One region of the Granulosicoccus sp. 3-233 genome, then DNA from elsewhere that is predicted to be linked to it. Evidence: predicted binding sites of a transcription regulator. Region 1 holds the regulator's gene; the other holds the start of a gene.
The links. Region 1 encodes FNR, which switches genes on or off when oxygen is low (the NO sensors DNR and NnrR bind a similar motif). Its sites were predicted from a motif close to TTGATNTANATCAA; they were not measured.
Positions count from the first base shown of each region.

Region 2: a site for FNR is predicted at 3,790-3,803, ahead of ppk2 (polyphosphate kinase 2). Genes of this name have one in related genera too.

Region 1 is NZ_JBQYLE010000002.1:624,639-640,357, reverse strand. It holds gene ACUNV4_RS07665 (Hsp70 family protein) at 1-975, opposite strand, end outside; gene yghU (glutathione-dependent disulfide-bond oxidoreductase) at 1,186-2,061, shown strand; gene hemN (oxygen-independent coproporphyrinogen III oxidase) at 2,199-3,692, opposite strand; gene fnr (fumarate/nitrate reduction transcriptional regulator Fnr) at 3,790-4,548, shown strand; gene ACUNV4_RS07645 (universal stress protein) at 4,661-5,506, shown strand; gene ACUNV4_RS07640 (DMT family transporter) at 5,538-6,440, opposite strand; gene ACUNV4_RS07635 (DksA/TraR family C4-type zinc finger protein) at 6,478-6,744, opposite strand; gene mgrA (L-glyceraldehyde 3-phosphate reductase) at 6,814-7,842, opposite strand; gene ACUNV4_RS07625 (tripartite tricarboxylate transporter TctB family protein) at 8,025-8,483, opposite strand; gene ACUNV4_RS07620 (tripartite tricarboxylate transporter permease) at 8,480-9,994, opposite strand; gene ACUNV4_RS07615 (tripartite tricarboxylate transporter substrate binding protein) at 10,075-11,025, opposite strand; gene ACUNV4_RS07610 (FAD-binding and (Fe-S)-binding domain-containing protein) at 11,300-14,194, shown strand; gene ACUNV4_RS07605 (hypothetical protein) at 14,394-14,864, shown strand; gene ACUNV4_RS07600 (Lrp/AsnC family transcriptional regulator) at 14,995-15,450, shown strand.
Region 2 is NZ_JBQYLE010000009.1:127,658-143,376, reverse strand. It holds gene ACUNV4_RS21640 (mechanosensitive ion channel domain-containing protein) at 1-2,247, opposite strand, end outside; gene ACUNV4_RS21635 (MFS transporter) at 2,409-3,671, opposite strand; gene ppk2 (polyphosphate kinase 2) at 3,884-5,032, shown strand; gene ACUNV4_RS21625 (uracil-xanthine permease family protein) at 5,252-6,727, shown strand; gene ACUNV4_RS21620 (polysaccharide lyase family 7 protein) at 6,993-8,060, shown strand; gene glgC (glucose-1-phosphate adenylyltransferase) at 8,270-9,502, shown strand; gene ACUNV4_RS21610 (Ppx/GppA phosphatase family protein) at 9,617-11,170, opposite strand; gene dbpA (ATP-dependent RNA helicase DbpA) at 11,381-12,772, opposite strand; gene ACUNV4_RS21600 (nucleoside deaminase) at 13,173-13,790, opposite strand; gene ACUNV4_RS21595 (BON domain-containing protein) at 13,917-14,228, opposite strand; gene ACUNV4_RS21590 (AsmA family protein) at 14,275-15,719, opposite strand, start outside.

The DNA.
Region 1 (15,719 bases):
GGACAGACCATCGAGCCCACAGTCAGTGGTTGCGTCTGCCGACAGACTGATCTTGGCCTGCTCCACCTCTCTGGCCAGCGCATGGCCGCGTCGGTGTTCGACAACTTCCCGCAACAATTGCACCTTTTCCGGTTCCGCGGCATCGAGCTGAATCTGCCGGATTCGCTGGGCAGTGACATTGTTGTACAACAGTGGAATGCGGTGCCAGGTTGCCAGATCGAAATAGGTCGATTGCGGCAATGCTCGGCTCGTTCCCTTGACCAGCGAGCCCATGCCCAGCAGGGGCATCATTGCCTGCAGGCTCAACAGTCGATCGAAATCGGTACCACCGATGTGAATCCCCACCGTCGACAGGATATCGGAGGCGCGATCAATCCGGGTGTGTCGAGTCGGCGACAGCCTGATGATGCTGAAGTCGGCCGTACCACCACCGATATCCACCACCAGCGCCAGTTGCTCATCCTGCAGCCTGCTCTCATATGCCAGGGCCGCCGCCACCGGTTCGAACTGAAACTCAACGTGCCGGAATCCGGCGTTGCGGGCGATGTCCCTCAGCTGCTGCTCGGCAAGGCGATCCATTTCCGGGTCATCATCGACAAAATGCACGGGACGCCCCAGTACGACCTGTGTCAGCCCGGCCTGACCCTGCTCGGCCAGTGTGCTTCGCAGGTAGCCGAAAAAATCCTGGATGATTTCGCTGAACGGTACACGCCGATTGCGTATCGCCGTCTTCTCCCCCATCAGCGAGGAGCCCAGGATGGACTTCAGTGAACGCAACAGCCGTCCTTCCACTTCTTCGGTGTATTGCGCAACGGCCTGCTTGCCGAAGAAGGTCTCCGGGGTCTCGGAGGAGTAGAAAATGGCGCTGGGTACGGAAAAACCATCTGCCCCGAATGCCAGCAGGGTAGGCTCACCCTCGCTCATGTAGCCGACGCTGGAATTGGATGTGCCGAAATCGATGCCACCTGCATTCATGAGAGTCGGTTCAATCTGCCTGTAACGAGGAACCCGCAAGTGTAAACCACAGGCATTCCCCTGTGCGGCCGACTAACAGGTTTACGCTCCCCTGCCGACCGCAGCTGCGATTCACGGCACTTTTTTCCCGCTTTCCAGTCGGAAACGACTTGAACCACTGCCCTGCAACCCAACAATCAACCCAACCCCATACGGACAAGCGATACCATCATGAGCGATTTGCCTGATTACACTCCACCCAAGGTCTGGAAATGGGACGCCGAAAGCGGCGGCCAGTGGGCCAGCATCAATCGACCGATTGCCGGACCGACTCATGACAAGGTGCTGCCGATCGGGAAACATCCGTTGCAACTCTATTCACTGGCAACACCCAATGGGGTGAAAATCACCATCATGCTCGAAGAGCTGCTGGCAAAAGGCATTGCGGGCGCTGAATATGATGCGCACCTGATCAAGATCGGCGACGGTGATCAGTTCGGCAGCGGCTTTGTCGAGGTCAATCCGAATTCGAAGATTCCGGCGCTGATGGATCACAGCACCACACCACCCACTCGCCTCTTCGAATCAGGGTCGATTCTGCTGTACCTGGCCGAGAAATTCGGGGAATTTCTGCCCGAGGATCCGGCGGCCCGCACCGAATGCATGAACTGGCTGTTCTGGCTGATGGGGAGTGCGCCTTATCTGGGGGGCGGTTTTGGTCATTTCTACGTCTATGCCCCGGTGAAGATCGAATACTGCATCGACAGATTCACCATGGAGGCCAAACGCCAGCTGGATGTGCTCGATCGACATCTGGCAGACAACACCTACATGGCCGGCGACGAATACAGTATCGCAGACATGGCCATCTGGCCCTGGTATGGACAGGTGGTGCTCGATATCGTCTACGAAGCCTCGGAATTTCTGGATACTCCCTCCTATCGAAACGTTGTGCGCTGGGCCGAGCAGATCGCCGAACGTGAAGCCGTCAAACGAGGTCGAATGGTCAACTGCACCTGGGGAGACCCTGCCATGCAGCTGCATGAGCGTCACGATGCCAGTGATTTCGATACGATGACGCAGGACAAGATTGCAAAGCAGGCCTGATATCAGCACCGCTGCCCGGTTCCAGGCATCGTGACCGGGCAGCTGCCGAGCACTACGCAGGAGCGCCTGCCTGCCGGATCATCGTATTCACGCAGCCGACCTTCTCTCAAACTCTGTGCGGCTGTGCGACTGCCACTCTACAGGATGGTCGAAAAGCGCGACCTTGACTGATGCTGTTGCAGGTAGCGATCGAACTGGCTGCCAACCATGCGCAAAGCCTTGCGTCTGCCAAGGGCTGTGACCCGCACGCAGCGCTCTTCCAGCTGCACGTATCCCGATTCGACCAGCGGTTGCAAGGCCTGCAGTTCCTCTTCGAAATACTGGTCGAAATCGATCAGATAGCCGATCTCGAAGGTCGACTTGTCGATTTCACCCTGACACATGATGGCCATGATGACTGCGCGCCGCAGAATGTCATCACGTGACAGTTCCACGCCGCGTTGTGTGGGCAGGATATTCTGCGACACCCGGTCACCGTACTCATTGAGGCCCTTGAGATTCTGACTGTAGCAACTACCGATCCGGCTGATGGAGCTGGCACCGATAGCGACCAGATCGCAATCCGGTTGCGTGGAATACCCCTGAAAGTTGCGATGCAGACGACCGGTGCGACGTGCGTTGGCAAGACCGTCTTCCGGCAGGGCAAAATGATCCATGCCGATGTAGTCGTACCCGGCGGAATCCAGCAGATCGTTGGCCAGACAAAAGATATCCTGCTTGAGTTCGGGCGATGGCATGTCCTGCGGGTTGATCAGACGTTGCGCCTTGAAACGACTGGGCAGATGAGCGTAGTTGTACAGGGCAATGCGATCCGGACGCATGGCAATGACCTCTTCGACGGTTCGCGCAAAGCCTGCCAGGGTCTGCCTTGGCAAACCATGGATCAGATCGAAGTTCGTGGATTCGAAGCCCAGTTGACGACCCGTATCCAGTACCGATGCAACCAGGCTGGCCGGCTGCACGCGGTTGATGGCTGCCTGCACATCGACATCGAAATCCTGCACCCCCAGGCTCAGACGGTTGAACCCCGCTTCCCTGAGCACGTTCATCTTTTCTTCATCGACGGTTCTGGGGTCAATCTCCATCGAATACTCACCTGCCGAGGTCAGACTGAATCGTTCGGTAATGGCATTCATCAACCGCTGCAGATCCACACTCTTCAGATAGGTGGGTGTGCCGCCTCCGAAATGCAGCTGCAACAGGCGGCGATCCCCGCTGAGCAGTGAATCCACCATCGACAGTTCGCTGATCAGGTGCTCGATGTAACGTTCGGCCTTGGCGTAATCCTGAGTGATCTTCTTGTTGCAGGCGCAGTAGTAACACAAGGCACTGCAGAAGGGAATGTGCACATACAGGGACAATGGAACAGCTGGCTGCAGAGCTCGCGCCGCAAGATATCGCGCATGATCCTCGGGACCAAAGGCCTCCACGAAGCGGTCAGCAGTCGGATAGCTGGTATACCGCGGTGCACGCATGTCCAGACGTTCGACACAGTCGCAGGCAGTCTGCCCGACAGGCCCGGAGCCCGAATCATCTCCATGCCATTGCACCGGATAGGACACGGTGGAACGGCGCGAAGCGTCACGGGTGCAAAGCTCACGCCGACGATTGTGCGGCTTGACAGTTTTCATGGTGCTACTATTACGCAGGCACATGGAACTGTTGTTGACTATTGTCAACGATTTACAGGCGGTAAAACCCGCAGTTCGTCCAGCGTAGCAGCCAATCATGGAAAACCTAATGGCATCGACTTCCCACTCAGGAAAATTGCTCTCAGGCGGCTCACTCGCTGCGGCCTGTTCAACTTGCAGTTTGCGGGAACTGTGCGTGCCGGGCGGTATTCCGGTTGCCGAGCTGGAAAAACTCGACGCACTGGTGGCCATGCGCCGTCGTGTCAAGCGCGGCGACCCCCTGTTCATCGTCGGCGATGAATTTCGTGCTCTGTATGCTGTGCGCTCGGGCTTCTTCAAGACGCGCATTACCTCCAGCGATGGACGCGATCAGATAACCGGCTTTCAGATACCCGGAGAACTACTGGGCTTTGAAGGCGTTGCCACCGAACAGCATGGCGTTGATGCCATCGCACTGGAAGACAGCGAAGTGTGCATACTGCCCTATGGCGAGCTGGAACGCATTGCGCGAGATTTCCAGCCATTGCAGCATCAACTGCACAAGGTCATGAGCCGTGAAATCATGCGCGAACACAATGTCATGCTGTTGCTTGGCACCATGAAAGCCGAAGAACGTGTCGCCGCTTTCCTGTTGAACCTGTCGGAGCGATACCGCCACCTGGGTTATGCCGCCAACGAATTCATCCTGCGCATGACCCGCCAGGAGATCGGCAGTTACCTTGGATTGAAGCTGGAAACCGTGTCCCGTGCCTTTTCGAAGTTTCAGGAGCAAGGCGTCATCGAGGCCCAGGGCAAGAAAATCAGCTTGCTGGACATTCCTCAATTACGCAAACTGGTCAGTAGCCACAAGGGTTGAGCGCCGCACCGCATTGTTGATGCAAGTCAACGGCCCCTGTCCATACCAGCGCTAGACTCTCTGCATGGCCGTAGTCCGCAGACTACCAAAGGCAACACGAGGATAGCTGACCATGAACTTCAAGACTCTACTCGTCAATCTGAACAACGAGGCTGAAACCGAGCGACTGATGCCCACAGCCATCATGCTCGCGCGTCAGTTCGATGCGCATCTCATCGGACTTTACGCACTCCAGAACATGGAAGTGTATGCCAGTGTCTCCATGCAGTTGACCGGCGCTGCTCTGGAACAACTGCGAGAAAGTCAGGAGGCACAGGCAGCGCGTGTCAAGGCGGCCTTCGAGAAACAGACGGCAGCGGAAGACTTTGTCGCCGAATGGCGTCAGATAGAAACCTCGGTGGCCGCAACGGGTGAACAGGTAGCCGAACAGGCGCGCTGTGTCGACCTTGTCATCCTGTCACAGACAGATGCCGATCTTGACTCCCCCGCACTGGCATCGGCTCAGCGCAGAATCATCGAGCATTCGGGTCGGCCCGTGCTGGTCATTCCCCGGGTGGGAGAGATCCATTCCATCGGCAAACGTACGCTGATCGGCTGGAGCGGCACCGGTGAATCCGCTCGTGCCGCCCATGACGCCATACCCTTCATGCAACAGGGCGACGAAACCCGTATTTTCTGGATAACCGGTACCGGCGCAACCGCCGAGAGTGCCATGAAGGAGTCCGGTCACGATCTGGCATGCAACCTCGACCGGCATGGTATCAGGACCGTCGTATCGCACCGCCCCAAGAGTCAGATCGCGATTGGCGACGAGCTACTCAACGAGGCTGCCGATACCGGAGCCGACCTGATCGTCACCGGAGCATTCGGACATTCCCGGTTGTACGATTTCGTCATCGGTGCCACAACCTCTCACCTGTTGGCACACATGACCTCACCGGTCCTGTTCTCCCGTTGAACGAGCACTTGGCAAGACGCTGATCTGACTGTCAGGCGGTTGCGTCAAGTGCCGGTTTACCGGCCGGATCCTTCTTGCGGCGTGTGGTCATCCACACGCCGATGGCAGCGACGACCATTCCCAGCCAGGCCAGTGGCGTCATCTGTTCTCCCAGCACCAGCCAGGCAATGAAGGCGGAGACCGGCGGCACCAGAAAGAACAGTGCAGACACCCGAGTGGCTTCACCCCGGCGTATCATCATCAGCAGCAGACTGATGGCCAGCAGGGAGTTGCCCAGCACCAGATAGGCCAGTGCGAAGAGAAACGGCACGGTAACGCTGACATGCATGGGTTCGAACAACATTGCCAGTGGCAGCGTACCTGCCAGCCCTACCGCGTATTGCAGCAGATTCGATGTCAGCGGGTGGTGGCCGACACCGAATCGCTTTTCCCAGATCGTCGCCAGCGTGAAGGTGATCAGGGCAGCCACGGCAAACAGCAGCACTGTCAGACTGATCACGCCGATACCGGAATTGCCGGCGAGTACCATCGTTGTCCCGCTCAAACCGAGCAACAGCCCCACCCAACGCTTGATGGACACCGTTTCCTGAGACAGTGCCGGCATGATCAGCGCCACGAGTATCGGCTGCAGAGATGTGATCAATGCCACCGTACCCGCAGAACCCCCATGGGAAAATGCCATCCATGCAGTACCGAAATAGACCACCTGGATGAGAAAACCGACGAAGCAGAGATGAAACCATTGCGCGCGCGTACTCGGCAAGGCAGGCCTGACAACCAGAAAGAAAGGCAACAGAATGACCAGTACACAGGCATAGCGCAATGCCAGCAGAGTCAGCGGGTCGGCATCGCTGATGCCCAGCTTGGCCACCGTGAATCCCCCCGACCACAGCAGCAGGAAAATGGCCGGTGCACTTGCAATCAACAGTTTCATCAGTTTTCATCGCGACCGCGAGTGCGGCATTGTCCGATCAGCGCAGCTGGCTATCCTTGCTGCCGCGCCGGTTCAGGCTGCCAGACGCCTCGGCCCTGGCGTCAGAGGCCTCCTGGCAGGCCACGCACAGACTGACACCCTGGATTGCCTGCCGACGTGCCTCCGGAATCGGCTGTTCACACTCTTCGCATGTCAGTCTGCTTTCACCGCTCGGCAATCGTTGTCGCGCCCGCGACACGGCCTCATCGACACTGGCATCGATCTGATCCTGCACGGCACCGTCTCTTGACCATCCACCTGCCATAAGTCCTCCGAACCATTCATGCAACACCAGCCAGCATGCCGACTGGCTCAGCCATCAGCTGGCTGCGAATCAGGACGAAGATGACTTCGCCCACAGATTGATATCCTCTTCACTGGCACTGGCATCGATGGCATCCAGCTCCGCCTGAGTGAATTCCAGGTTGTCGACCGCACCGACACACTGAGACACCTGCTCGGGTCTGGACGCACCGATCAGTGCGGTGGTGATTCCTTCGTTACGCAACACCCAGGCAATGGCCATCTGCGCCAGACTCTGTCCCCGTGCGGCGGCTATCTCGTTCAGCGCCCGGATACTGTCGATTGCCTTGTCGGAGATGAAGGAACGCTTCAGGGATTTTCCCTGTGTTGCACGACTGCCTTCAGGAATGCCGTTGAGGTACTTGTCAGTCAACATGCCTTGAGCCAGTGGCGTGTAGGCGATGGAACCGACGCCCAGCTCGCGCAGGGTGTCCTTCAGTCCATCCTTCTCCACCCAGCGGTTGATCATGTTGTAGCTGGGCTGATGGATCAGACAGGGCGTGCCCAGATCCTTCAGGATGGCAACGGCTTCTCGTGTGCGTACCGAGTTGTAGGAAGAGATGCCGACATACAGCGCCCTGCCCGAGCGTACGATATGATCCAGAGCGCCCATGGTCTCTTCCAGCGGCGTGTTCGGATCGAAGCGGTGAGAATAGAAGATGTCGACGTAATCGACGCCCAGGCGTTTCAGGCTCTGATCGCAGGAAGCAATCAGGTACTTGCGACTGCCGAAATCACCGTAGGGTCCCGGCCACATGTTGTATCCCGCCTTGGAAGAGATGATGAGTTCATCGCGGTAGGGCTTGAAATCAGTGCTCAGCAGTTTGCCGAATGCCGTTTCCGCCGAACCCGGCGGAGGCCCGTAGTTGTTGGCCAGATCGAAATGCGTGATACCGGCATCAAAGGCCGTGTGGCAGATCGCCTTTTGCGTCTGATAGGCCACATCGTGGCCGAAGTTGTGCCACAAGCCGAGCGAAATGGCCGGCAGCAGGAGTCCGGAATTGCCACATCGTCGATAGGGCATGTGACTGTAGCGTTCTTCCGCAGCGTGGTAAGTCATGCAAGTTCCATCCGAAACGAATAAACAAGGGTCGGCCCATCATACGGACTTATCGTGCCTGGTACCCGGAATCGTCAGAACCATCGAGATTCCGGCAGGCATGTCCGGGTATGCGGCGTCGGGTCGATCGAACGTTCCGACGCTCCGGGCAAGGCGGTGCAAATCCGGTTGCACGCAAGGCCTCAAGGCAAGGGCACATGCAACACGAAACGAAACAGGGCGTAGAAGCCAACCATGATCATGAGGCTTGAAAGCAGAAAGACGATCGCCGCCCGCGCCGACCAGCGTTCGTGCATCGAGGCAAACAGGCTGCCGCCGAAAGCGATGAAGCCGGCAGGCAGAAACCCCACCAACGGCATTGCCAGACAGGCTGCCAGCATGGACAGCACCAGCAGTATTCGTCGCCACCAGGCTCCTTGCCCGAACCCCGGCTCACTGACCGGTCGCAGCAGATTGCCGACGATGCTCAACATGGCGCAGACAATCAGCACGATGGCTGCCGCACGAGGAAAGACCTTGGAGTCCATGTCGCTGTAGGAAAGCGTGTCATACAGGGTAACGACACCGGCAATCACGAAAAAGGCAGAGACGATCAGACTGCCCAGACGCCCCGTGGCCTCCTTGCCGACATCCCTGCTCATGAGTCGCCCTCCACGTCGGCAGCTAGCCGTTTCCTGCGCCGCGCGGCGAACACCGGGTACAGCAATGACAATGCGGTAAATGCCACGATGGCCTGCGAGATGGGCCTGCCGAAGAACATGCCGGCCAGATCGTCGGTAGCCGATCCGATGATCCATGTCTGCACGAAGCCCTGCTCTGCTATGGGCCCCAGAATGAGCCCGAGGACGATCGGGGATGCCGCAAAGCCGAAGCGACCGACAAGCCAGCCGAAGACGCCGAGACAGATCATGATGATGACGTCCGACACACTGTTGCGGATGGCAAAGGTGCCGATCAGCGTCATGAAACCGACCGAGGGTACCAGCATGGCCTTCGGGATGGCGATGATGGACTTGTAGGCGTACCGTCCGATCAGCAAGCCGACCGGCAACATCAGCAGCGTCGCTATGATCAGGCCATAGATGAAGGTGTAGGCGATCGAGCCCCCGCCGGACTGGAACAGATCCGGCCCGGTACGGACGCCCTGTACCAGCAAGGCTCCCAGAATCACGGCATCGGGGGGCGTTCCGGGAATACCCAGAACCAGTGTCGGAATGAAACCGCCTCCTACCGTGGCATTGTTGGCCGCTTCCGTGGCGATGATGCCATCAGGCTCACCTTCGCCGAAACGCTGATCCGGCCTGGCACTGCGCCTGGCTTCCGAATAGGCCACCAGCCCGGCCACCGAGCCGCCCGCTCCCGGCAGAATACCCACCAGTGTGCCGATGACGGAGGAGCGTAGCAGGTTGAACTTGGAACGCATGGTCACTTTTGCCGCATCTCTTACCCGCACCGACTGCACCCCGGTCTCCATGGACAGGTGCCTGTCGGGCGTCGCTGCCAGATCGATCAGCACGGGTATGCAATACAGACCGATCAGGGCTCCGACCACACCGAAGCCGCCGATCATGGTCTGCGAACCGAATGTGAGGCGAATATCGGCCGATATCTCGGCGACCCCCACGGTCGACAGGATAAGTCCGAATGCCCCACCGGCCAGCCCTTTCAGCAGATTGCCGCTGGACAGGGAAGCAATCAGCGACAGACCGAATATGGCCAGCCAAAAGTATTCCACTGGCCCGAAAGCCAGGGCGACCTGCGACAATGGCGGGGCCAGAAACAGCAATGCCAGAGCACCGACCAGACCGCCGAAAACCGATGCAAAGCAGGCCAGCGCTACCGCCAGATCGCCCTGCCCGCGCCGCGCCATGGGATAACCGTCAAAGGTGGTGGCTATGGCCGAGGGGGTACCCGGCGTATTGAGCAGAATGGCCGCATAGGCACCACCATAGATGGCACCGGTATAGATGGCGCCCAGCAGAATCAGCGCCGAGGCCGGCTCCATGCTGAAGGTGATCGGCACCAGCACCGCAACGGCCATCGTCGCCGTCAACCCCGGGATCGAACCGATGACCGTACCGGCCACCACACCGAAGAAGGCAAAGGCGACGTTCAGCGGCGTCAGCGCTGACAGAATACTACCTGCATCCATGATCATTCATGCCATGTGTCGAGTCGATTCGCCCGCATGCGGGCGAATCGACTCGGAAAATCCATGCAACATGCAGGAATCTATTCGATCAATCCGGCTTCGCGGGCATCACTCAGGTACTCCTCGGTGAGTCGCTGCATGAAGTCGTCCATGCCCGCCTTGTCGACGTCCAGCATGGCGAAGCCACCGTCCAGCATCTTCTGCCTGAATGCCGGATCGGCATTGATCTCGCTGATCATGTCGGACCACATCCGTGTGGTTTCCTCACTGGCCGAATCCGGCAGCGCAATACCTCGATAGGCCCCGCCCACCATGTCGAAACCCAATTCCCTGAAGGTGGGTACTTCGGGGAACAGAGGGTGTCTTTCTTCCATGGCAACTGCCAGCAATCGCACGGCCTCGCCCTGTTGGGCCCCCACCGTGGTGTATCCCCATTCAGCCTTGACCTGATTGCCCAGCAGGGCCGTTACCGCGGCGCCGGTCCCCTTGAACGGCACATAGGTTGTCTTCACGTCGGCCATCTTGTCGAACTTGATCTGTGCCAGGTGATTGGCGGAGGCCTTGCCCGAACCGGACATGGTGACCTTGCCGGGATTGTCACGCGCATCATCGATCAGGTCCTGCAGTGACTGATAGGGACTGTCGGCATTGACGACGATGGCATCCGGCGTGTAATGGAACATGTGGAAGGTATTGAGCCCTTGCGTGGTGAACCCGACATCCTTCTGAGCAGGCTTGATGATGATATGCGGCAGATTCACGCCCATGATGGTCTGCCCGTCACCGTTCAGCCCATTCAACGAAGCCCAGCCCACGGCACCACCACCGCCGGGCTGGTAGGAAATGACGAGATCCTCGCCGAATTTTTCCTTGAAGAATGGCTGCTGCAGCCGCGCCGAGATGTCCGACTCCCCACCGGGCCCAAACGGTATGATGTAGTTCACCGAACCATCGAGCTCGGCGCTTGCCGCGCTGGCCAGGCTGATGATGGCGCCCGCCAGCAGGCTCTTCAACAGAATGCGTTTCAACATGGTACTCCTCCGGTTCGTGATCATGCCGCTGTGCCGGATGTCCTGTCCGCCCGCACGGGCACATTCTCATTAATACATCTCTGTCACGGACCGAGGCTGGTGAATCCCCGGCTTGGTGGCAAAGCGCTGCGAAAGCATGCCCAACTGTACGCCGGAACAATCCACCGGTGCAAGTCCGCCTGTCATTCACCGCTCTTGCTGGTATTGTCGATATCTGCCGATCATCTTCCGCGTCTGAACGCGGCGACCACCCCATCAGTGCCTTGACTCGCCCATGACAACATCACTTCATCATGCCACTCTGGCAACGTTTCATCAGAGCCTGTCCAGCCAGATCGAAGGCGAGTGCGATTTCAGCTCCGCAGGGGTCGCCCTCTATACCAGCGATGCGTCCAATTATCGGCAGATCCCGCTGGGTGTTGTCTACCCGAAGCACAGCGACGATATCCGAACAACCGTTGCACTGTGCCGTGAATATGATCTGCCGGTGCTGATGCGCGGAGGAGGCACTTCGCAAAACGGCCAATGCGTCAATGAGGCGGTTGTACTGGATTGCTCCCGCCACATGAACCGCGTGCTGGAAATCGATGTCGCCAGGCGAACAGCACTGGTCGAGCCTGGCATCATCTGCGACTCGCTCAAGGCCGCTGCGGAAGTCCATGGTCTGACCTTCGGGCCTGATCCCGCGACCCACAGCCGCTGCACGCTGGGCGGCATGATCGGCAACAATTCCTGCGGGCCGCGCTCCATGCTCGCCGGCAAGACGGTGGAGAATGTCCTGGAACTGGAAGTGCTGACCCGTGACGGTGAGCAGATGTGGGTAGGACCAAGCAGTGAGGAAGAACTGGAGAGCATCATTGCAGGCAATGACGCCCGGGCCAGAATCCATGCCCAACTCAAACGTCTGCGCGACGAGTATGCCGATGAGATTCGTGCCCGCTACCCGGACATCAAGCGCCGTGTCTCCGGTTACAACCTGGATCAGCTGCTGCCGGAGAATGGTTTCAATGTCGCTCGTGCACTGGTTGGCTCGGAAGGCACATGTGTCAGCATACTGCAAGCCCGTGTCAGCCTGATCGAAAACCCCGCCTGTCGGCGCCTGCTGGTGCTCGGTTTTGACGATATCTTCACAGCCGGTGACAGTGTTCCGGAGATCATGCCGTTCAGACCCATTGCCATGGAAGGCCTGGACTGGAACATCATCGGTGGGCTGCAAGCCCGGCAGCTGAAGGCAGCTGAGATTTCCCTGCTGCCCGATGGCCGTGCCTGGCTGCTGATCGAGCTGGCAGCCGAGAACAACACTGTGCTTGACGAGCGTTGCCTGGCCTTCGAAACCGCCATGCAGGCATCTGCTCGGGTGAAATCCGTCAGACAGGTGCCGGACCCTGCAGAGACCGCTGCCCTGTGGAGCATTCGCGAACAGGGTGCCTCGGCCACCTCGATGAGCCTGGATCCGCATGCTCCGGATCCCGTCGTCGGTTGGGAAGATACAGCCGTGGACCCCTTGCAGTTGGGAGATTATCTGCGCGAATTCCAGGCTCTGGTCGATCGCTATGGCTACACCACCAGCCTGTATGGTCATTTCGGCGACGGTTGCATCCACGCGCGCATCACCTTCGATACACGCACCAGCCACGGGGTGGAACAATGGCGGGCCTTCAGTGATGAAATCGCACATCTGGTGGTGCGTTTCGGCGGCTCGCTCTCGGGGGAACATGGCGATGGCCAGGCCAAGGCCGAGTTCCTGCCCATCATGTTCGGCGAAAGACTCATGGAAGCCTTCCGGCAGTTCAAGGCCATCTGGGACCCACAATCGGGAATGAATCCGGGCAAGTTGATCGATGCCTACCGGATGGATGAGAACCTGCGCTTCGGCCCCGATTATCAGCGCCCCGCGGTGCAGACCACCCTGCAATTCGTCGAAGACATCGGCGGTTTTTCACGCTCATCAGAGCGCTGTATCGGCATGGGCAAATGTCGGTCCCTGTCCGGTGCCATGTGCCCGAGCTATCAGGCCAGCGGCGAGGAGCGATACTCCACACGTGGTCGTGCCCACCTGCTGCATGAACTGGTACGCGGTGAAGTGATCCGGGATGGCTGGCGCAATCCGGACATTGCCGAATCCCTGGAACACTGCCTGTCCTGCAAGGCCTGCAAGCACGAGTGTCCGACACAGGTGGATATTGCCGCCTACAAGGCAGAATTCATGTCGGCTCATTACCAGGGTCGCAAGCGCCCCTTGCATCACTACGCCTTCGGTCAGATCACGAGCCGGCTGCCATGGCTGGCCAGGACCCCTCGCCTCGTCAACTGGCTGCAAAGAGGCCCGGCCGGTACCCTTGCCAGACGCAGCCTGGGCATCAGCTCCGACAAGGCACTGCCGGCACTGAGCAGCCCGTCATTCCGGCGCTGGACTCGCCTCAATGCCGACAGGCAGGATGAGTTCTTCAGCTGGTTCGGAGACAGCTCCCTGCCGGTCACCGTTCTCTGGGCAGATTCCGTCAACGCCCATTACCATGCTCCGGTACTGATCAGTGCTGTCAATGTGCTGCGCAAGGCAGGCTTTCAGGTAGCCGTGGCACAGGCGCATTTCTGTTGCGGCCGCCCCCTGTACGAATACGGCTTTCTTGCACAGGCACGCCGGCAACTCACGCAGATGCTCGACGAATTTCATCCTCGGCTGCCCGAACAGGCTGCCGTTGTGGTACTGGAACCGTCCTGTCTGTCGGTATTTCGCGACGAGATGATGCGCCTGTTTCCTGCCAACAACCGGGCCGTCGACCTGAACGCACGAGCCATGACACTCACCGCCCTGTTGTCACAGCGCGGTGCGCAGCTGCAGCGCACCCTGCCATCAGGCATCCTGCACCTGCACTGTCATGACAAGTCATCGGGCCTGCCTCACGAGCGGGAATGGATGCAACGCTGCTTCGAGTCACTGGACGAGCCGGAGAGCAGTTGCTGCGGCATGGCAGGAACCTTCGGCATGCGCAAGCAAACCCGGTCGCTGGCGCAGACCCTGTTCGCACGCAAACTGAAACCCGCTCTGGATGAGCGCGCCGCCGATACGATCGTGGTCACCAACGGCTTCAGTTGCCATGAACAGATTCACGACCATACGCTGGAGCGTGTCCTGCACCCGGTTCAGGTGCTGGAAAAATGCCTGTAAGCCTGCGAGAGGTGCATCTGACATACCGGCAAGGATTCCGGTGTCCTCGAGTGCCTTTTCGCCGAGGGCTCAACTTTTTCCGTGACTGATCCGATTTCGTGGAAAACAGCCGAAGGCAGATCTCAAGGTCGCCCGTCAATCGGCCGCTATTTCCTGCAGGTATTCCATTGCAAGCATGGCTTGCATATCACTGCAGACGATGACGACAGACTCACCCCTGACCGTTGCAGGCTTCCTCGAGTCTCAGGTATTGCGCACGGACTATCTGCTGATCGACGAGCAGAGTCCCGACAGAACCCGCTTTCCCCACGAACTCAAACTGGAAATGCTGCATGCCCTGTGTATCCGGAACGGCTATCGCCAGGCAGCGGACTGCGAGCGGATCCGGCGTTCCCTGTATACCCAGGAACAGGATGCGTCCTGCCCAGCCGCCCTGTTGCTGGCACAGGCGTACTTGCCGGACAACGTGGTCTGCCGGCACGAACCGGTAGACAGACAGGAGGAAATGCGGGCGATTGCCACACTGCGACTCGCCCAGGCAACAGGCGGACAAGCGCGATATCACAGACTCAGTTCCCTGCAATGGTCTGCTCACCGTTGCTGGTTGAACCTGCCCGATGACATCCATTCGCTACTCATCGAACGCGACTGTGCCTTGCTCGCGGCATGAGCGTCCGCTGCATCACTGAACGCAACGGACCCGCACACACCAATATCGGCTGACGCACCCGGCAATGGCGCCGAGCTGGCAATGTTCGGCTGACATGCCCCATGTGCCGCTGGACAGGCATAATCAGACCATGGACCGATTCGACAAAGAACTGCTTCTGCACCTGCAAAGTGATGCCTCGCTCAGCAATGCAACCATCGGTGACCGCATCGGCCTGTCGGCCTCGCAGGTTTCCCGTCGCCGCACACGGTTGGAAACCCAGGGGGTCATCAGTCGCTATCGCGCCGAACTCAATCCGGCGTCCGTCGGGCTGGCCCTCAACGCCTTCGTCAAGGTCCGGCTGCATTCTCACAGCAAGGCATCGTCGGTCAATTTCCGGGAGCTTGTCAGCGCCCTGAATGAGGTACGACTGGCCTGCGCCATCACCGGCGATGCAGACTATCTGTTGCATGTCAGGGTGAAGGACCTGCAATCGCTGGCCGGCTTCATCAATGATCGCCTGCTCGCTCACCCGGATGTCAATGAGGTCCGCTCGGATGTCGTGCTCGAACTGATCAAGGATGACGCCACGATTCAGATTGACTGACAGTCGACCGCCCGGCAAGGCGCGCCGCGCCCCCCCGGCCTGCTGGCTCAGCCCGCCGGCTCCATTGCCCCCGATGCATTCAGACCACCCTGATGAACGTGTTGCAAGTGCAAAATTCGACAGGACCAAGTCTGGTTGATGCATCACACAGTGAGAAAGAAACAGGTTTTGACCAAATCAATTATCTTTTAATTCAGATATTTATCAAAAATTATTCGTTTCAGGAAATATCCTTCCGCAATCATACTGCAAGCATTGTCCGTATCCCG
Region 2 (15,719 bases), on a different contig from region 1:
CGCACGTGCCTTGCGCAATGACATGCGGCGGTGTGCCACCATGAATTCACGGAACAGTGTATCCACGATGATGAGTACCGCCATCAACAACAGGGCGCTGAGGCACAAACGGCTCTGAATGGCGGCCGCCGTATCGAAGTAGCCAATCAATGGCAGTAGACCGATGAAAGCCGGCAATACGATCAGAGTCCAGATGCCCAGACGAGTAAAGGGTGATTTCATCGAAGGGGCATCCCTGTCGAAGGCAACTCCCCGATGCGGGTGAAACAGGACGTACAGCAACAGACTCAGTCCCAGAGAAATCAATACAAACGCATTGATACCCAGTGCATAGCGTAAATCCGATCTGCCACTGGTGATTGCAAAGGTATAGGCAGCGGCGGACAGGGCAAACGGCCAGACGAACCAGTTCAGATGGCGGTTCAGTCGCTGGACGGCGTGATCATTCCATGAAAAGTGCGCGCGGAACACGCCGTTTTCGCGACACAGGCTCTTGAAAAACAACAGTGTGACGAGCGACAGACTGGTCAGGAGCAGAGATGCCGCGATGGCGGGAATGATCGAGCCTGCAAACACGAAGACATCTCTGGCAACGGAGTAGGCGCAGTACAGCAGTAGCGGCAGCGGTAGTGCCAACATCAGGCTGTACAGAAAGGCCATGGGGGTTACCCAATAATCGTCTTCACCGACATTGCCGACCTGACCGGCTCGGCGACGCAGCAGCGTCTTCAGGTGAGGCCGCATGACCAACAAGCCAAGCAGACACAAGGCCAATGGAATCAAGGTGATGATCTTCAACTGCAGAGCTTCCTTGAAGGCAGTGTCCAGGCCTCGCCAGGTTTCGGCAGCGAGCAGCCATTGCACTGCGCCATAGCCATAACTGATCCATGGCAGACCGATTGCGTCGTTGGTTCGTAACCAGAGAACATTGCCATCGAGTGTGGTTCTCACTTGAGAGGCTCGTATCAGCGCCTCGCTCAAGGCGGCTTCCAGCGTGACCATGCGATCGGAAACCCGGTTCGCGACATTCAGCAGTGCAACCTGCTGAGCGAGGGAATCTTCAGTCAGGGACAGATCAGTCGGATAGACAATGGTGCCGCCAAGTTGATCGCGGGTCTGGAAATTGTTCAGTTCGGCTTCCCACAGTATCTGATTGACCTGCAGTTTCTGCAGCTGGTTGCGCAAGGCCTTGCGTTGCGACTCCATTGCTTCTTCATCGGGGAGCTGCTCGCGCAATTGGCGTACGGTCACGGCCAGCGCATCGTTGACCGAACCCGTGTTGGTCACGCGCATCAGAATCAGTCTGATCTGATAGATGTCGAGTATGGATTGGGACACCGAGGATGTCTGCTGCAGCAGAGGAAGCTCCTTCTCGAGCAATGACAGGCGAGCCCTGAGCAACTGCATGACATCACGACTTCCCGTTTCACGACCGCTTGTCTCATCGGTATGTGCTGCGATCTCGTCTCGAAGCCGTGAGACTCGGGCGTCATTCAGTGCGCTCCAGAGTCTGTCCTGTTCGTCGAGTTCGGCATCCAGCTGCATCTGCAACAGCCGGCTATTGAGCGAGGCCAGAGTCTGACGGGGTGCCAGTGTCGAGAGTTCGACCTGCTGCAAATTGATCGATTCAAGGGCGACATGTGATTGCACGCGTGACAGGAATGCCCGGGTTCTCTCTACCAGCGCTGTGGTTTTCGAGTTGACGTTCTGTTGCCAATCAGCTGTTGCATCGCTGGACAGGGAACTGCTGGCATCAATCTGTGCGGCGGCCATCGCCATTTGCCGGGTTATGGCAGCGGCACGTTCACTCAGATGTGCCTCTGTCTCCCGAGACTCGTACAATTCCTGACTCGACTCTCTGACGCTGGCTTCCTGTTCTGCAGCGGCGGCGGCAAGTTCGGCTTCGCCGCCGGGCAGTGATTCCCGTGGCTGGCCGGTTTCGAGCAGCGCCTGAATCCGGGACTGCAGATCGTTGACCTTGGCATCGTAGTCGGCGACCTGTTGAAGGTAGCCGTCGATGTCACTCCGTCGTTGCTGCAGACCTGTCAGTTGGCGACGAGCCAGTTTCAGTTCGTTGACAAGTTGTCCAGAGTCCTGCTCCGACAGGTCTGCCGTGTTGGCAATGGCGTCTTCGAGCTCGTTCAGTTCCTGCTCGTCGGGCGGCGGTGTGGCGGCCTTTACCGAACCCAGGGCAAACATCATGCTCAGTATCAGTACCAGAAGGCGCCGTGATCCGGTTACCACCATGTGTCGTCAATGCGTTCGGTTGGTCGGGAAGTCTCCATGGCATTCGTACCCTGAGGGAGGGCTTGGATGGTCAATCGAGATGCTCAGGCCTTTCAAGGGTACCCTGTATCCCCAGACTTTCAAAGTTCCTGTCGGTCGACGATGTCGGTATGGCGTATCCGTCAGGCTGCAGAGCTGGCCTGACGGCGGGTGTGAGCACGCAGCCAGACCAGCGCACCGCCGGCAAGCAACAGAAAGGGGATCATGGCTATGTTGACTGCGCTCCAGCCATGTACCGGGGTGCCGCCCGAGCAGTTCATCAGGCCTCCGGAGGCCAGGCTGGCCACGGTGACACAGCCGAACACCATCATGTCATTGAGGCCCTGGGCCTTGCCGCGCTCATGTGTGCCATGGGCGCTGGCCAGCAGGGTCGTGGCACCGATGAAGCCGAAATTCCAACCGACTCCCAGAAGTACCAGAGCAATATAGAAATTTCCCAGCTGGACACCGATCAGGGCCACCACACCTGCCATTGCCAGGATGAGCAGGCCGGCCGATATGATTCGCGTTACACCGTATTTCACGATCAGATGGCCGGTGAAGAACGAGGGTATGAACATGGCCAGAACATGAGCCGATACGATGTCATTGGCATTGTCGCTGGTAAACCCGCAGCCGATGACTGCCAGCGGTGTGGAGGTCATGACCAGATTCATCAGAGAGTAGGACACCATGGCACAGATGATGGCAACCAGCACCGTAGGATTGCGTAACAACTCGGTTCTCGAGCGTGCCGCAGGGACAGCCCTGGCAGTCCTGGCAGATGTTTCATCGCCGTTGGGCAGGTCCAGCAGCAGAAACAGAAGCATACCGACCAGGTTGATCGCAATGATGGTCAGATAGGTTCCCATGAACGGATTGGGCAGAAAGATGCCGCCGAATACCGGCAGGACCGTGACGTCGAAAACCAGCTTGTTGAGCTGGGGGCCGAAGATGGCCGACAGTAGCCCTCCAGCCATGACGTAGGAAATTGCCTTGGGACGAAACGTTTCGGATGCTGTGTCGGCCGCTGCAAATCGATAGAAGCCCTGCGCAGACATGTAGATCCCGGTGAAGTAGGATCCGAGCAGCAACAGCGGAAACGACGACACATACAAGCCGTAGGCGGCAATGGCAGCTCCGACCGCGCCACCAGTGGCACCCACGCAGAATCCGAAGCGACGTCCCTTGCGTTGCATCAGTGGAGACAGCCAGGGGGCGGTTGTCATCGAACCGAAGACGATCAGGGAAATGGGGAGCGTGGCAAAGCAGACATTGTCGGCCAGCATGCCACCAGCCAGACCACCCACCACGAAGATCATGGGCATCTGGGCTCCCAGAATCGCCTGGGCAGCCACCAGCACAAAGATGTTGCGGCGTGTGCGGGAATCGTTGAAATCGGACATCAGTCGTCGTCGAAAAGGCAGGAGTTCGAGTCCGAGGCAACACAGAGGTCACCGGACCTGATCGGGAAAGCGGTTGGACCGCCCATTCTACAGATCATCCGGGCCGGCTGAACAGGTATTGATCCCGGTCAACACGGGTCTGTTCATCAAGTGATACAAATATCCGCGAATCGGGAAGTTCATCCCGATCCGGATCAAATGGAGACGAGAGCATGGCGATGAGCGATAACCCGGGGGTGCTGGAACAACCGAAAGTCACTGTGTCGGCGGATGATTCCGGCAACGGCAACGGCAACGGCAACGGCAACGGCAATGGCAATGGCAATGGCAATGGCAATGGCAACGATGCTGGTGCTGGTGCTGGCGGCAACGACGGCAAGCATGCCACTTCGAGAAGCCGACGCAATTCGGGCAAGAACTCGGAGCGCGTGATGGCGGACAAGAGCGACCAGGTTATCGATGCGCTGGGTGAAAGTTACTCGCCTCTGGGCAGTGCGGCACTTGCAGAGTCTCTGGGTCCCCTGAGCAAGCTGGAGCGATCCGAATACGAGTCGGAAAAGGCCACGCTGCAGGCCGAACTTCTGAAAGTACAACACTGGGCACAGGAGACAGGTCAGAAGTTCGTACTGCTGTTCGAAGGTCGCGATGCCGCTGGCAAGGGAGGTACCATCAAACGCTACATGGAGCATCTGAACCCCAGAAGTGCCAGGGTCGTCGCGCTGAACAAGCCAACTGACCAGGAGCGGGGTCAGTGGTACTTTCAACGATACATCGAGCATTTGCCGACAGAAGGTGAAATCGTGCTCTACGATCGGTCCTGGTATAACCGCGCAGGGGTGGAGCGCGTCATGGGTTTCTGCAAACCGAACGAGTATCTGGAGTTCATGCGGCAGACGCCGGAGCTTGAACGCATGATGGTGCGCTCGGGTATCAAACTCTACAAGTACTGGTTTTCAGTCAGTCGTGAAGAGCAGGCTCGTCGCTTCAAGAGTCGGGAGACAGATCCGTTGAAGCAGTGGAAGCTCAGCCCGATCGACAAGGCCAGCCTGTCCAAGTGGGATGACTACACCGAAGCCAAGGAGGCGATGTTCTTCTACACGGACACCGCTGATGCGCCCTGGACCATCATTCGTTCGATCGACAAGAAGCGTGCCCGTATCAACTGCATCCAGCATTTTCTCGGTACGCTGGATTATCCGGGCAAGGATCATGAGGTGGTGAAAGGCCCTGACCCACGTGTGGTGGGTGTACCCTCGAGCCGCATCAGCAACAGCTCGCATATTCTGGGCAAGTCTCTGCATCCGGACTCCCGCATCAACAGTGATGACACCCGGGACACTACCCGTGAGCACGACCTGTGAAACTGCGCCGTCTGCTGTGTCATCTGCTGGCTGTGCTGCATAAATGACATAGCGGTGCTGCATTATGAGCAGCATCGACGTGGTGAACTCTGCCTTATTGTCTGTACAAGCGCTATCCCGTTGACCCGAACCGGCACCCATGCCCTGATTCTGGCCTGATGAAACGGTTCGGGCTGACGGCTGGCAGACACTCAGCGGCACACGGACACTCGCGGCGACATGGCAACCACTACAAAACCAGATCACGGGCTCATTTACACACTGGATGACAAGCCACCGTTCAAATCCGCCTTGTTGGCGGCGTTTCAGCACATCCTGGCATCGATAGTCGGGGTTGTAACCCCGTCGATCATCATCGGCGGCGTTCTCGAACTGGGAGCCTACACCCCATATCTGATTGCCATGGGCTTGTTCGTCTCGGGAGTCTCCACCTTCATACAGTGCAAGACCGTAGGGCCGATCGGTTCCGGCCTGCTGAGTCTGCAAGGGACCAGTTTTGCGTTTCTGGGGGCACTGCTGGCTGCCGGTTTTTCGGTCAAGGGGCAGGGGGGAACGCCTGAAGACATCCTTGCAATGCTGTTCGGGCTGTGCCTGGCAGGCTGTCTTGTCGAGATCGTTCTCAGCCAGTTCATACACAAGCTGGATCGCATCATCACGCCCACAGTCACCGGCATTGTCATCACGGTGATCGGACTGAGTCTGATCAAGGTGGGTTTCACTGACTTTGCAGGTGGTCAACAGGCTGGTGATGCGTTGGGCTCGCCGGTCAATCTCTTGCTTGGCAGTCTGGTCGTTGCATCCATTCTGACGCTTACCTTTCGCGGGAGCCTCATGCTGCGAATCTCCGCCATCATGATCGGCCTGTTGATCGGCGTGGTGGCTGCTGCCGTCCTGGGGCAAGTCGATTTTTCCAACCTCGGAAATTCACCCTTTTTTGCCTTGCCGGTACCTGTCAGGTTCGGGCTGGATTTTGACCCGTTCCTGTTCATACCCGTTGCATTCATCTATCTGGTTACCGCCATCGAAACCAGTGGAGATCTGACCGCCAACTCTGTCATTTCCGGCGAGCCGATCAAGGGCGAGTTGTACATGAAACGAATCAAGGGAGGGATTCTCGGCGATGGCGTGAATTCCGGTATCGCTGCACTGTTCAACACCTTCCCCAACACCACGTTTTCGCAGAACAACGGAGTCATCCAGATGACCGGTGTGGCCAGTCGCCACGTTGGTCTGTATGTGGCCGGTCTGCTGGTACTGATGGGCTTTTTCCCGATTTTCGGATCGTTGTTTCTGCTGGTACCCAAACCGGTGCTCGGTGGTGCGACGGTCATTCTGTTTGGCACCATAGCGGTGGCCGGTATCAGAATCCTGGCTACTCAGGAAATCGACAAGCGCAAGGTCTACATCATGGCCATCTCATTCGGCCTGGGGCTGGGGGTCACACTGGTACCTGACTCCACTCAGCATATGCCTGATTTTCTGAAGCAGGTAGTCGCAACACCCATTACATTGGCAGGCATGTCTGCCATTGTCCTGTCGCTGCTGTTGCCTGAAGAAGCGGATGCAACCGCCATGGCGTCGGTTAAGGCGGATCCATCTTCGAGCCAGTCCGCCGTGACCCGTGTGGAGAGCAATGATGCAGGGAGCGCGACATCCGCCGACGTGAAGGAAGTGTCCGGAACGGTGCCTGCATGAAGGGGCCGTGACGCTGCGGATTCGGATACTGCGAGTCATCAGGCACGATGTTGCCGATTACCTTGATGGCTGTCCAGATGGTAACCACGATTGTGCTGATCGGGCCTGCGTAGAACTGTGATCCAAGTCTCAACAGAGATATCAGTGTGATAATCTGATATCTCAGTTGAGTGCGGTCGCTTCAGGTCACGCCTGGTCTGTAGAGACGGTATTTGCTGACAAGGGCGCCTTACCAGGGCGCATTTCAACCTGAGAGGAATAGCAAATGAATCCAGTCTTTACTTCAAGGACCGTCGCATTGACCGTGTTTGCCGCGACGTCGGCCGGCATGACTGGCCTGGCGTACGGTGAAGCGGGTGGGGTTCCGGCGGACAAATTCGATCTGAGCCATTGGAACATCACTCTGCCACTCGATGCCGATGGCGATGAAAAGATCGACTCGGTGTCAGTGGCCGATATACAGCAATATTCACATCCGGACTTCTTCTATCTGAATGAGGACGGAGAGATGGTCTTCACGGCGGCCAACAAGGCCATGACCACTCCCAACTCTTCAAACACCCGCAGTGAACTCCGACAGATGCTGCGCGGTACGAATACGGATATCGGTACGCACACGCCGGGCAACAACTTCGCGCTCCAGGCAAACCCTGAGGGCCAGATCTTCGGAGGCAAGCTCAATGCCACGCTCAAGGTCAATCATGTTGCGACCCGGGCAGGTCATCCGGAGAAGTATCCCGCCTATTCCATGGTTGTCGGTCAGATCCATGCTGACAAGAACGAGGAGCAGATGGCCGAGGGCAGGGGGTTCGGGTATGGCAATGAGCCGCTCAAGATCTACTTCAAGAAGTGGCCGGAACACGACAATGGCTCGGTATTCTGGAACTATGAACGGAACCTGGAAAAGGACGATCCGAACCGCACGGATATCTCCTACGTGGTCTGGGGCAATGGTTGGGACAATCCGGCAGATCCGGGTGATGAGGGTATTGCTCTGGGCGAGGAGTTCAGCTACGAAGTGAATGTGCAAGGCAATGTGATGTCATTGAGATTCGAATCTCCCGGGCGCGAAACCCGCGAGTTTCAGATCAATCTGGCGGACAACGTCGACCCTGATGGCAATGTGGACGAGAAAGACAACCCAATGGGCTATGCCGAGGATTTCTTGTACTTCAAGGCAGGTGCATACAATCAGTGCAGTACCCGGGATGCTGAAGGCATCTGGTACGCAGCTTGCCCCGGCACCGGAGAGTGGGCCATTGACAAGGCCAATGGGGATTATGCAAGCGCATCGTTCTCCAGGCTGGTGCTGAGCGAACCGACGCAGGAATAGGCGGCTTGTCTGCTCTCGATCTGTTCACCGGGAAGACGATGACAAGCTGCCGTTGATCCGCGCATGGCATCGCAATCGATATGCTTGCGTTGCCATGCACCGAAAGCCCAAGTCCTGTTCCCGGGCTGCGGGTAATAAGTCAAATCATGCACTGGATTTGCAGGGGCTTGTGCTTTAGGCTGAATCGTCGATGTTGAGGTTTGCCCGATTTGGACACTATCTGCGAGGAAACGATCTGTGTCTTGCTGGCCGGGGGTCAGGGTACGCGTTTGTATCCCTTGACCTCCGATCGAGCAAAGCCCAGCGTGCCATTCGGTGGCAAGTACCGCATCATCGATTTCACTCTCAGCAATTGCCTGCATTCCAACATCCGACGTGTCCTGGTGCTGACACAATACAAGTCGCACTCCCTGCAGAAACACCTGCGCGATGCCTGGTCCATCTATAGTCCGGAGCTGGGGGAGTACATCACGGCGGTCCCCCCGCAAATGCGCACCGGTGAATCCTGGTACAGCGGCACGGCAGACGCCATTTTCCAGAATCTGTATCTGCTGGAACGCAGTGGCGCCAAGCGGGTGTTGATTCTCTCCGGGGACCATGTCTACCGGATGGATTATGCTGCCATGTTGCAGCAACATATCGAACAGAAAGCGGATCTGTCGGTTGCCTGCATGCGAGTACCGATTGCCGAGGCGTCCTCGTTCGGCATCATGACAGTGGACAAGAGCGACCGTGTGATCGACTTCATCGAAAAACCGACGCAGGCTGCGCCTTTGCCGGATGACGATCAGCATGCTCTGGCGTCGATGGGCATCTACGTCTTCGATATCGACGTGTTGCGTGCTCAACTGGATGCGGATCATGCCGCGAGGGATTCATCACATGATTTTGGCCATGATCTGTTGCCGGGATTGATTGCCACTCACCGCGTTGCCGGTTATCAGTTCGGTGGCCAGGGCGGCAGGGTCAGCCCTGATCGCTATTGGCGGGATGTGGGAACGCTGGACTCATATTTCGAAGCCAACATGGATCTGCTGTCGAGCGTGCCACCCCTGGACCTCTACCAGGATTCCTGGCCGATCAGAACCTATCAGGGGCAACATCCACCAGCGCGAGTCACTTCCAGCGAAACCGGCAACATCGGGTCCATCCGCAATTGCATGCTGGGCAACGGCTCGGTAGTCAATGGGGGAACCGTGATCGATTCCATTCTGTCTGCTCGTGTCCATGTCGACGAGGCAGCCCATGTCGAATCCAGCATCCTGTTCGATGGTGTACAGGTTGGCGCAGGTGCCATCCTGCGACGCTGCATAGTCGACAAGGACGTCAGGATTCCGGCCGGCACCCGAATCGGCTGCGACCCGACAACCGATGCTCGACGATTTCATGTGTCGAGCAAAGGTGTGGTGGCGGTGCCCAAGGATGCCTTCGTGACTGCATGACAGGTGTTCCATTGCCACTGCAGCGGCACGCCAGGACCGATGCAGGCAAAGCCGTACGAATCACCTGACACCCGTGACGAATCAACTGACAAACGGGTCTGTACGGATGATGGGTCAGCTATCGACCTTCACGATCTCCGCGCCATCCAGCCCGGTTGCCTTGGCAAGCTGTTTCAACCGACTCTGAACCGCATCACTGTCCGGAATGCTGCGATCATCCAGAATTTCCAGGCGCACGGCATCGGCGTCGATTCTGATTCTGGCGTGACGCAGTATCTCGGGTACGCTGGCCGAAAACCGGTGCCCCAGCAACAGTGTTCGACCCAGAATCTCGGCACGTCGCAGTTCACTGACACTGAGCAGGTCACTGACCGCATTTTTCACCATGTCATCCACCTTGCCACCATAGCGCGCAAGGATGGCCACCGAGATGAACGCACGTTCCGGATGGGACAGGCCGATGAAGGGGAACTGCAACAGCCGCAGAAAGCTGTCAGTTGCGCGGATTTTCTCGTGCTCTCGCCACGCAATGTCGGTCAATGCGCAGACTGCCAGTCTCAGGCGTTTATCGGATTGAGTCTCGCCTGGAAACAGATTGTCCGTCCATTCACCCAGCGCCTCGCTGAAGGCAGGAACGCGGGCAACCGGTATGCCGATGGCCATGGCGCCCTCGATCAGCGGATCACGATACTGCTCCTGTTGGTCCAGTTGCTGGTACAGCCAGCCCTCCCGCAGGCCGTAGGCTGAAAATGCCACTCGATCCGGCGCCAGTTTGCGCAGCACTCTGGACATGACCAGGGCGGATGCCGGCAGTGTATTGATGCGTCTGCCTGGCGCATCCGGTAGTTCCGCAACCTGCTCGGGGGTCATCTTGGCGATTCTGTTGGCCAGAGAGCGGACTTCGCTGGCCGGTAACTCGTAACCGTGCACCACACTGATCGGACGATTGTTCATGGCGATGTGGATACGGGCCAGTGCACGCCAGCCGCCACCAACAGCGTAGAAGACCGGATTGGTCAGCATGGGGGGCAGGCTCTCGGACAGGATGTCATCCACCCATTTCTTGGCGCTGCCGTAGCCTTCCTGCATCCTGGCGGTCACCGGCAGGGCGCCCAGTGGCATGCTGGTCATCCGCTCGCCGATGCTGTCGCTGAGTACTTCTGCAACTTCCAGACTGCCTCCGCCGATATCGCCCATCATTCCCTTGGGCTGGAAGAAGCCGGAAATGACGCCGTGTGCCGAGTAGAAGGCCTCTTCTTCGCCTGACAGAATGCGTGTCTGCAAACCGGTTCTCTTGCGGATCGCATCGATCAGTTCATTGCCATTCTTCGCCCGTCGCGTGGCTTCGGTGGCAAGCACATCGATACGTTCAACCTTCATCGCCCTGGCGATGGAGCTCAACCGCTCGATGGCATGAAGCGCTCGCGATATGGTGTCGTCGGTGAACCTGCCATCGGCGTCCAGTCCCGATCCCAGTGCCACCATGGATTTTTCGTTGAAGCGCGGGAAGGGGGCTCGGCTGAGGTCATCGTAGACCACCAGCCGAATCGAGTTCGAGCCGATGTCGATCACCCCATAGTGGGTCTGTTGTCGTTCAACGACCCGGTTGGTGTCCATCGACATCTCTCTCGGGTCTGTCTGTGTGCCATCGGATAGACCGGTTGTCATGTTCGACGTCCCCGGTGAGAATTGGCTTTGATCACTGTCACATTCATTTCCCTGTCTGACATTTTCCTGATCCGAAGCTTAGCAACTATTGCTGGTTCAATCGCCTGTCTCAGGCAGAGCCGTGACACAAAGATCAGGTAGCATGCAGCTTGTTGCAGATTTCAAGGGGCGGGTGATGTTCAGGGCAATGAGCCTGCTCGCCGTACAAGCTCAGCGCAACAGACGAACCTTGAATCGACGCCCCTTGATCCTGCCGCCATTCAAGACCTCAAGTGCAAGGCTTCCCTGATCGCGATCCACTGCCACATACGCTTTTCTGTCCTGCACCGTGATCTTCCCGATCTGCTCCTTGTTCAGGGATTCCCCGGCAGTCAAGGCGCCGACAATATCACCCGGTCGAATCTTGTCTTTCCTGCCGGCGTTGATATGCAGGGTTACCGTTGCCGGCAAGGCTGGCCTTGACCGTCGAGCCTCCGATCGTGGCCATTGTTCGACAGGAAATCGCCTTTCCAGACGCTGCTCGATGGCCTCGAGGCGGTATTGTTCGTTCGGCAAGACAAAGCTGATGGCAAGGCCGCCATGGCCAGCTCGGCCGGTTCGTCCGATGCGGTGCACATGGGTATCCGGGTCCAGAGCCATGTCGTGATTGATCACGGCTGCCAGCGTGTCGATGTCCAGTCCTCGCGCGGCCACATCCGTGGCCACCAGGATCGAAGTGCTGCCATTGGCAAACAGAAGTATCGATTCGTCGCGAGCCTGCTGATCGAGATCACCATGCAGTGCCTTGGCCCAATACCCCTGATCAAGCAGTGCCTGGGTGAGGCTCTGACAGTGCTGTTTCCGATTGCAGAAGACGATGCAGGAGTCGGGTTGGTTACTCTGCAGCACAGCCAGCAGTGCGGCGCTCTTGTCGTTTTCCTCCACAGCGTAGAACACCTGTCGGATCGGTTCCTCCTGTTGCAGCGATTCAACGCGTATTTCAACCGGATCCACTTGAACGGCCTCACTGATCTGTCTGATCTGATCGGGATAGGTGGCCGAAAACAGCAGGGTCTGTCGGCGCCTGTCTGTCCTGTCGAGGATGCGAATGATGTCATCGTGAAAACCCATGTCCAGCATTCGATCAGCCTCATCGAGCACCAGAGTGCGTACACCATCGAGCAGCAGACTGCCTTTTTCCAGATGTTTGAGGACCCTGCCCGGGGTGCCGACAATGACGTGTGCGTCCCGCCTGAGAGAATTGAGTTGAGCCTGCATCGGTTTGCCACCACACAGGGTCAATACACGAGTATTGGGTAGCGCGCTGGCCAGTCGACGAATGTCGGCAGCGACCTGATCGGCAAGCTCGCGCGTCGGGCACAGGACCAGAGCCTGGGTTCTGTAGGTCTGAATCTCCAGCTTGTCGAGCAGGCCCAATGCGAAGGCCGCCGTCTTGCCGCTACCGGTTCTTGCCTGCGCCAGGACATCCCGCTTGTCAAGGATGGCGGGGAGGGCCTGCATCTGGATTGCCGACATGGCGCTGTATTCCAGCGATTCGACAGAGGCAAGCAGTTCCGGGCGCAGGGGCAGAGTGTTGAACGGAGTATCGAGGGGGGATGTCACGAAGTGTCGGGGCTCTCGGGTGGAGGAGTTGCCGTGGAAGGCTTGACGGGCAAGGGTGACTTCGCAGGCGCTGTCATGAGCGATGATGGCCCTTCTTATTGGCGGGCTTGTCGGTGGCAAGTGACCGGGTCTGCGTGCCTGCCAGGTCTATTGGTGTCGTGGATGAATGGAATCGGTGATGATTGCTGACACTATGTCCTCAAACAAGTGTAATGGCGTCACATGCAATCGCATTGGCTTCGCGTATTCTCAAGTCTCGAAAGTGTGGTGACTTTCGTTATTCCTCCTCCAAGTGGTATTGAGGCAAGGAGCCAACGAGGCCAGGGAAGGCCATCTTTTTTCTGCGGCCGAGTCTGCGTCGTACAGGATACACGCCTGAATCCCGGAATGTGACAGATCGCTAGTTCAACGGGATGCTGTTACCGGATTTGCTGGATTGATAGTGTCGAGATGCCTCGGCATACCGCTGACAGATGGATTCCACCTTTTCGTCGAGTGCCTTTCTCGTGTCACTCGCCAATGCGTCCTCCTGTTGTGCTATCCACTCCCGGATACCCTCACATTGCCAGAAGGCATTGCTGCGGTGATAGTTTCCGGGATCGACATCGAACACCTCCTTGAGTATTTTCAGATCGTGTGGAATGGCAAACGCGTCGCGCGAGTCCATGTGGCTGAAAAAGTAGTAGAAGTTGTCAAAACCGGCCCAGGTGATGGCCGACAGGCACATGCTGCAGGGTTCGTGGGTGCTGAGAAAGATCAATTCACCAGGTGGAAGGCGCTCGGCTGGCGACAGCTCGTAGTAGCGTTTGAGCAGATGCATTTCACCGTGATGCAGTGGACTTTCCATCTCGTTGTTGGTTTCGGCGAGAAACGTGCTCCGGTCCGATTTTTTCAGCAGCGCTGCACCAAATACCTTGTTGCCACGTCGTACGGCTTCTTCAGTCAACGGCAGAACGTCCTGCTCGATGGTTTCCAGCAGGCGCTGAACCAGAGCTGCGTCGGTCGATAGCGATTTCATGTGCGGTCAGCCTCCTTTGGTCAAGAGCAGGTAGGCAGTATGGCACACCCTCTGGCCCTTCCGTCGTCATCGAAAGAGCCTTGATATCCTCGCATTCAGGATCCCGTCGGGAGTCCGTCGACCTGTTCAACGCAGCTCCAGCTCGTCGATCACTCTGCCTTCACGAAAGGCGTCGCGTGCCGCCTTCAAGGCGGCCTGTCGTTCCTTTTCTGTTTCGACAAAGCCGGATAACAGCAAGGCGCCATCGTCTCTGGTACTGACTCGAATGGCGGCGGCGTCCACCTCGGTACTGGCAATCAATGCCGACTTCACTTCGGTGGTACGTTGCGCCGTCATGGCATCCACCTGATCGATCTCACGCGTTACCGTGGTACAGGCTGCGTTCATCAGCAGCAGGCCAATCAGGAGTCCATGTCGAGCACTGGAGAATGCATTCATCGGAGCGTGTCAGCGGTGATGTGGAAAAAAGCCATCGGAAGGCTCATCAGCGAGCCTCGTCAAGAGAGCTTGCCAGTCCAGAGCAATACGGGCTGCCTTCACCCGATCCTGATTCCAGGAAGGGGAGCAGTGCCGCTGCAGGTCCCGCCACTGATGCCAGAATGGCGGAGGCCGCCACACGCAGTGGCAATGACTTGCCGGGCAGAATGGCGGGATCTGTCAGAGTGCCGCCAATCTCGACGGCTGTCTGAGCTGCCAGCAGGCTGACATCCTTCGGATGTGGTTCGATGGTCAGATCCAGTGATTCATCGTTGAAATCCACTGTGCCGTCGGCAAGAAAGACCGTGTCATCCGTGTCGATCACGAACGTCTGCACCGACATGAGCCCTTCCCTGGTATGCAGGTCGGCGTAAGCGCATCGTATATCCGTCAGTTCGTCCTTCTCGGTCGTCAGCAGGGTCAATGACTCGACCAGATCAATGCCCGCCAGTTCGGTCAGCAATGCTCCCACCTGACCTTCCGTCATCAGGAGAAACACACCGCCGTCAGCGCTGGCTGCCATTTCCGAAACGGTATCGCCAGTCATCCAGTATTTGGCACGACCACCAATCTGTCCGAAAGCATCATTGTCGATCCCCGCGCTGGCCATGACCGGGCCGAGATCGACGTGGAGGACGCGAAGCTCCAGAGTGCTGGAAATGGGCTCATCGCTCAACCGGGCATCCAGCGAGCCTTCCACCACGCCGCCTGCCAGACCTATCGTGAGCGGTTCGATCTTCAGGCGATCAGGCAGCAGCTGTAGCTGCAAGTCCATGGATTCCACAGGCATCAGCTCTGTTCGAATCTCGCTGGATCGAAACGCGATCTCGCCATTGAACAACGCGCCGAGTTCGGTCAGCGGAATCGGGTTGTCAGGTAGCAACCGCCCGTCAGTCTGCCCCTGTCCGGTCTGCGCCGCTTCGTCTGGTGCGGCGACTTCGTCCGGGTCCGGGCTTGCACCAATCAATCCGGCCAGATCGTCGAGGTCAAGTACGGTGGATATGATGTTCGCATAGAGCAGAGGGGGTTCACTGAAGGGGTTGACCCGAATGTCCCCTTGCAAATCGCTGTCCCCGACAACGGCATCGAAGCGACGCAATATGAATTCATCGTTGTCTCGGCGCAGTGACCCCTCCAGAGAGAAGGGTGGGATGAGAGGCATGAGCATCGATGATACGGCTTCGATATCCTGCAGGTCCTGGCCTTCGACGGAAAAATCCAGGTCCAGCTGGCTGAAGGAAGACGGCTCACCGATAACCCCCTGGACATCTGCGGAGGTGGTGCCAAGCGTTGCCGAGGCATCGACCGACAGGTCATTCTGCATGGATGCAACGGCAAGCAATGACTGCGCAGAGACCTGCGCTGACACGGGGAGCTCGTTGATGGTGCCGGTGGCCTCCGCGGTCAGTGGTTCACTGTCATCACTCGTGGAACCTTGCGCGCTCAGATCGA